Regions from separate parts of the Alteromonas sp. KS69 genome, predicted to be linked through region 1. Evidence: predicted binding sites of a transcription regulator. Region 1 holds the regulator's gene; the other holds the start of a gene.
The links. Region 1 encodes FNR, which switches genes on or off when oxygen is low (the NO sensors DNR and NnrR bind a similar motif). Its sites were predicted from a motif close to TTGATCTAGATCAA; they were not measured.
Positions count from the first base shown of each region.

Region 2: a site for FNR is predicted at 1,768-1,781, ahead of hemN (oxygen-independent coproporphyrinogen III oxidase). Genes of this name have one in related genera too.

Region 1 covers NZ_PYHU01000033.1:12,690-16,019, reverse strand. Annotated here, with positions in the region: gene C7Y69_RS15665 (heavy metal translocating P-type ATPase) at 1-481, shown strand, start outside; gene ccoS (cbb3-type cytochrome oxidase assembly protein CcoS) at 483-698, shown strand; gene C7Y69_RS15655 (sulfite exporter TauE/SafE family protein) at 685-1,344, shown strand; gene fnr (fumarate/nitrate reduction transcriptional regulator Fnr) at 1,395-2,135, shown strand; gene uspE (universal stress protein UspE) at 2,233-3,156, shown strand.
Region 2 covers NZ_PYHU01000014.1:17,232-20,561, forward strand. Annotated here, with positions in the region: gene C7Y69_RS11195 (ATP-binding cassette domain-containing protein) at 1-166, shown strand, start outside; gene hemN (oxygen-independent coproporphyrinogen III oxidase) at 284-1,651, opposite strand; gene C7Y69_RS11205 (SGNH/GDSL hydrolase family protein) at 1,981-2,703, shown strand; gene C7Y69_RS11210 (DsbA family oxidoreductase) at 2,791-3,330, shown strand, end outside.

The sequences.
Region 1 (3,330 bases):
GAATGAACATCAATTAGTGGTGCTAAGTGGCGACACACAGAAAAACGTTGATGCACTTACTGCTAGTTTACCAATCAACTTAGCAAAGGGTGGCTTATCACCGGAGCAAAAATATTCACAGGTGCATACTTTGCAAAAGCAAGGTCGCAAAGTCATGATGATGGGCGACGGTATAAACGATGCCCCTGTTCTTGCTAGCGCAGATGTGGCGGTTGCGGTAGGAAACGCCACAGATGTGGCCAAAACAGCCGCCGATGTTATTTTGCTAGGAGACAGCTTGCTATCGGTGCCAACCTTATTTTCTGTGGCGAAACAGGCAAAACGTAAAATTCAGCAAAATATTGCATGGTCAGTAGGTTACAATATTATCATTCTACCCTTTGCAGTGTCGGGGTTACTCTCTCCCTGGATGGCCGTGGTTGGCATGTCACTGAGTAGTATTATTGTGGTCACCAATTCAACGAGGTTATTAAGTAAATAATATGAGTATCATTTACGTCTTAATTCCCATCGCTATTATTATTGTTGCGCTGGCACTGGTTATCTTTTTCTGGGCGGTAAAAACCAATCAGTTTGAAGATCTTGATAGACAGGGCTACAGCATTTTGTTTGATGATGATTTATCAGGTGATGAAAAGAAGCTAGCCGAGCAGCGAAAGCAGTTACAACAACGCAAAGAAACAGATGACAGAGATTAATATATTCTCTGCTTTTTTCATTGGAATTGCTGGCGGCGTGCATTGTGTGGGTATGTGCGGTGGTATTGTTGCCGCACTACGCACAGTAACGCCAAGTAATGAACCGGCATTACCCTACACCCTTGCCTATAATTTTGGCCGTATCCTCAGCTACACATTAGCCGGCGCTATTACAGGCGCTGTCGGCCAAATGGCCACCGAGTTTGTGCCTATTGCTAAACCCGTTTTATCTTTGATTAGTGGCGTTATGCTGCTGCTATTAGCGTGTTATTTGGGAAAGTGGTGGCAAGGCTTGAATTATATTGAAGCTATGGGACGCGGCTTATTTAAAGCTATTCAGCCAATATCTAAACGATTTCTTCCATTCAAAAGCCCGGTTTATGCACTACCCTATGGTTTTATATGGGGCTGGCTACCCTGCGGGTTGGTCTATTCCACGTTAACGTGGTCATTAGCATCGGGGTCGGCCGTTGACGGCGCTGCCATCATGTTATTTTTTGGGTTAGGTACTCTGCCCACTTTGTTAGCTGCAAGCGCAGGTAGCCAGTACCTAATAGCTGGTTTTAGGCACCCCGTGGTAAGACAATGCTTTTCCGTAATAGTGGCTATTTACGCTCTCTTTTTAATTTATGCAGCAATTTCATAAACAAAAGAGTAAGATTAATATTAAGTCGACCCTATTTATAGTTTGAACCTATGAGCAAAGGAAGCCAATTCTCAATTCATTGTCAAAATTGCAGTTTCAGCCACTTGTGTTTGCCCGTTGCGCTAAACAAGACTGAGATTGAATCTTTAGATGATATTATTGAGCGAAAGAAACCCCTTCACAAGAGTGATTTGCTGGTAAAGTCGGGAGATAAATTCAACTCTCTTTACGCAGTACGCACGGGCTCTTTTAAGTCTTTCGTCACCAATTCAGATGGTGAAGAGCAGATTACAGGTTTTCACTTCCCTGGCGATATTATCGGCTTCGATGCCTTACGGGAAAATAAGCACCAAAGTTATGCTCAGGCATTAGAAACCGCCATGGTGTGCGAATTACCGTATGAAACGCTTGATGAAATGTCGGTTCAATTTCCTAAGTTAAGACATCAAATAATGAGTTTTATGAGTGCGGAAATTAAACAAGATCATGATCTCATGATGTTGCTTAATAAACGCTCAGCGGAAGAACGTCTATTGTATTTCCTCTCTCAGCTTTCTCAACGTTTCGAAGAACGTGGATTTTCAAATAAAGAATTTCACCTAACCATGACTCGAAATGAAATTGGGAACTATCTTGGTCTAACTATTGAGACCATTAGCCGCCTGTTAAGCCGTTTTCAAAAAGAAAATATTATCCAAGTGGACGGTAAACTCATCACTATTTTAGATTTTGATGAGATGTCACAACGTTTAACGTCTGTGGTTGCACCTAATATCGCCTGTAATAGCTAATCTTCAAAGCTTTTGATCTAAAACAAGTTACGTAATAGCAAATAGGTATTACACTTAAATTGTAGCAACCAAAATTCTGACTATGTTTGGAGGGGTTATGATTAAGTATGAGCGTATTTTAGCGGTTATTGAAGCCGATAGAGAAACCCAACCTGCGCTTAGCCGTGCATATGAACTTGCCAAAAAGACAGGTGCCTCTGTCACCGCCATGCTGGTGGTTTACGACTTATCTTACGATATGACAACCATGCTTAGCCCTGATGATCGTGAAGCCATGCGTGATGCGGTCACTAAAGAACATGCTGGATGGTTGAAAAAAACTTTAGACGACTTAGGTTTTTCTAAAACAGATATAGTTGTGGAATGGAACAACCGTGCCTTTGAAGCTGTGGTGCATTATGTCATCGACAACAGTATAGATTTAGTGGTAAAAGCAACTAAGCGCCATGACGATTTAGCTTCTGTTATTTTTACTCCTACAGACTGGCATCTACTTAGAAAATGTCCCTCCCCCGTATTATTGGTTAAAGATCATGAATGGCCTGAAAATGGTGAAATTATTGCCGCGGTAAATGTAGGCAGTGAAGACGACGAGCATGCCTTACTTAACGACAAAATCACGGTGATTGCTAACGATTATGCCGCGCTGCTCAGCGGTAACGTAAATTTGGTAAACAGCTACCCAGCTACGCCGCTAAATATTGCTATTGAAGTTCCTGAGTTTGACCCAGACACATACAACAACGCGGTAAAGCATCATCACGAACTTGAGATGAACACACACAGCGAGAAGTATGCTATCGATAGTAAGCGCTGTTATGTGAAGGAAGGCCTTCCTGAAAAAGTCATTCCAAAGATAGCCAAAGATATAGACGCTGAACTTGTTATCATAGGTACGGTTGGCAGAATAGGTATTTCTGCGGCTCTCATAGGTAACACCGCAGAACATGTTATTGATGAACTTGTGTGTGATGTACTGGCAATAAAACCAGACGGCTTTATTTCGCCCCTTTCACGGTAATTCAGACAGGTTCATAAACAGCCTGTCGGCACTGTTTGCTAGCAAACGTTATATAGCCTTAAGCGCTATCGGACTATAGCCTTAAGCGCTATTGGCATTTGTTAGCAGTCAGTGCTAACACGATACAAAAAATCTTCACCTCGCACATTCAATTTTACTTGATTACTGTATAAT
Region 2 (3,330 bases), on a different contig from region 1:
TTACCACCCTGAAATACCGCAATCTGAAAACCAGCAACTACAAACCGCAATCGTGATGCTAACTCATGGTAATCAAGTGTTGTATGCCAGAGTAAGCACCTTGTCGATTGAAAGGTTGAAACTTGAACCTGGTTTATCCGTGGTGGCTAGGTTCAAACTTCAGTAGGTTTGCAAAGCGTTTTAAAGTGCAGCGTTTACTATTCCTAGGTACTAACTTCCTAGATCTAAGTTCTCTAGATCTAAGTTTTCTAGGTCTAAATTCCCAGCCTTATATTCCCATTGTCTAAATTGCCGCTGAATAGCGAGAGATATGATGATCTTTATTTAGGTAAGCATCGAACCTTGCACATATTGCTCTTATATAAATGCGAGACTTATCGGGCACATTAATATATCGGTCACTAAGCTCAATAATACCGTCGGTCACTAAGGATTTAAGGCTCGTTAATTCAATACAGAAATAGCCATTGAATTTTATGCCATATTTATCTTCAATGTCTTTTTTGTCTAAATACAAATTGCACATTAAAGACATAATCACGTCTCGGCGGATGCGATCGTCTAGGCTTAACGCAATGCCGTTAGCGGTTAGCGGAATGTCGTTGTCCAACCGGTTGTAATAGTCTTTGAGTTGCTTAGGATTCTGGCCATATGCATTGCCAATTGTACTAATGGCAGATACGCCCAAACCAAGTAAATCACTGTTTTTATGCGTGGTGTAGCCTTGAAAATTTCGGTGTAATACATGGTTATGCTTAGCCATGGCTAGGGTATCGCTGGGCTTCGCAAAGTGATCTAAACCAATCATTTCAAAGCCTGTTTTAGAAAAACTTTCTACTGCCATTTGGTGCATTGCCGCTTTTTCATCCGGGGTGGGTAGAGTATCTAGCGGTATTTTGCGTTGGGCGGCAAATCTGTCGGGTAAGTGGGCATAACTAAAAAGAGAGATTCTGTCCGGTGACATGGCTTTTACTGCTACTACCGTGGTGCGAAACTTCTCCATAGTTTGTTTGGGCAAACCATAAATTATGTCTAGATTAACCGAGGTATACCCTATGTTTTTTGCATCAAACACTAAACTGGCAATGTGCGCCGTACTTTGAACCCGATTGATAGACTGCTGAACATCTACATTTATATCTTGTACACCAAAGCTAACGCGGGTGTAACCTAACTCATTTAAATCTTCTAGGTATTCACAGGTCACATTTCTAGGATCTAACTCAATCGAAAACTCTGCTTCGCTTGAAATAAGAAAGTGTTTCTTAATCAAATACATTAAATAAGTATGTTGTATTGCTGAAAGAAAACTGGGAGATCCTCCACCTAAATGAAGCGCGACTACTTTTTTATCTTTATAAAGCGATTTTTTCGCTACCATCTCTTTTTCAATATAGCTAAGGTAATGGTCGGCTTTTTCGTTGTGGCGAGTTACTATTTTATTGCAGCCACAGTAATAGCAAAGCTGTTCGCAGAAAGGGATGTGAATATATAAGCTTATGGTATCGGCGCCGCAGTTTTCAGACGCGCTCTCTAATAACCCGTCGTTCACCGACTCGAATTTAAGCGCAGTAGGGTAAGAAGTGTAACGTGGCGCCTGTTGTGCATATTTTGTAATTGTACTTGTGGCGCGATCAATTGGCGAATTCATAGTTATTTTCTGCTTAGTTTGCTAGTAAAGTAGCGAAAGACACTTATACAGAGGGTCTTTCTTTCGTGGTAAACCCATTTCATCATTGATAATAATGCAAACTAGTAAGGTGTTTATTGATCTCGTTCAAGGTTTTGCTCTTAAACATACTCATTATAGTCACTTTTCCAATTTTACTAGTACAAGGCCTGCTAGTAAGGAAAAAAACGCTCAAATTACCGGAACCTACCGGTAAAAGAGTGGGTTGTTGCCAGTGCGCTAGCAATGTCCCCAACAAGGTGCATCTTAAAGGCGATGCACATAGCGGCGTTCCGGTAAGCTGTCAGAAAATGAAGGCTCCATTGGCGTTGCTTATTGCAGGAGATTCCGCTGCCGCTGGCGTGGGAGTATCTACTCAAGAACAAGCACTGTCTGGCTGGTTAATTAACAGTTTGTCGGAAAACTTTTGCGTTAATTGGGAGTTAAAGGCCAAGACAGGGGTTAACAGTACGGATTTGTTATCCATGTTGCAGCGGGCTAAACCCAACCTTGATCCTACGTATTATGCTAATTCAACGTCCCTATCAACAATCACTTCTACCCATAGTTTCGACACGCCTCTTCAATGCAGATCGTTCGACGTGGCGGTTATTTCAATAGGGGTAAATGATGTAACAGGTTTTACGTCCTGGCGCCGGTGGCGTAGTAATGTCACGCAAATAATCGAAATACTAAAAGCGCGATACCAGTGCAGGTTGGTGGTATTTACCGCACTGCCTCCTATGCACGAATTTCCCGCGCTACCCCAACCGTTACGTTGGGTGTTAGGGCAAAGAGCGAAGTACCTCAATACCGCCTTGCTTAAGCTGGTGAACAAATATCATGGGGTTAACGTACTCACACTAACCTTAAACCCAATAGGTAATGATCAATCAGACAACACGCTCAAATACATGGCTGAAGATGGCTTTCATCCGCAAGTTGCAGGCTATCAATTGTGGTCTAACGCTGTTGTGAAGTTAGTGAACGAAGAACTTGATGAATTGGTCGGTAAAAATAGCAATGTTGGTTGAAGCTGAAAGGTTCACCCCTACAATACATTATTCATTTAGTAGGTGTTTAAAAACCAACAATATTTATGGCTTCGCGCTGGAGGTGCAATGAAAAAAGTAACGATAGATATGGTGTCAGACGTAGTTTGCCCTTGGTGCATTATTGGTTACGAACGTCTACAAAAAGCCATCGCGCAATTAGACGATATAGAAGTAACTATTCAATTTCACCCGTTTGAACTTAACCCGAACATGCCGCAAGAAGGGCAAGATGTTCGTGAACATATAATGGAAAAATACGGGCTTACACCAGCACAAAGTGATCAAAACCGAAAACAACTTATTGATGCAGGTGCATCGGTTGGTTTTAAGTTTGATTACTTCGACGGCATGCGTATGGCGAATACCTTCAATGCACACCAAGTACTGCACTATGCAGGGGAAAACGGTAAGCAAGAAGCGCTAAAATTACGCTTATTTGCCGCCTATTTCAGTGAAAGAAGAAACGTGAATGATATAGACGTGTTAGTCAACGAAGCGGTGTCTGTGGGGCTAAACGAGCAAGAGGTAAGTGAACTTCTTGCCAATCAAACTTATGCAGATGTGGTTCGAGAGCACGAGAACTTATGGTTGCAACGTGGTATTCAA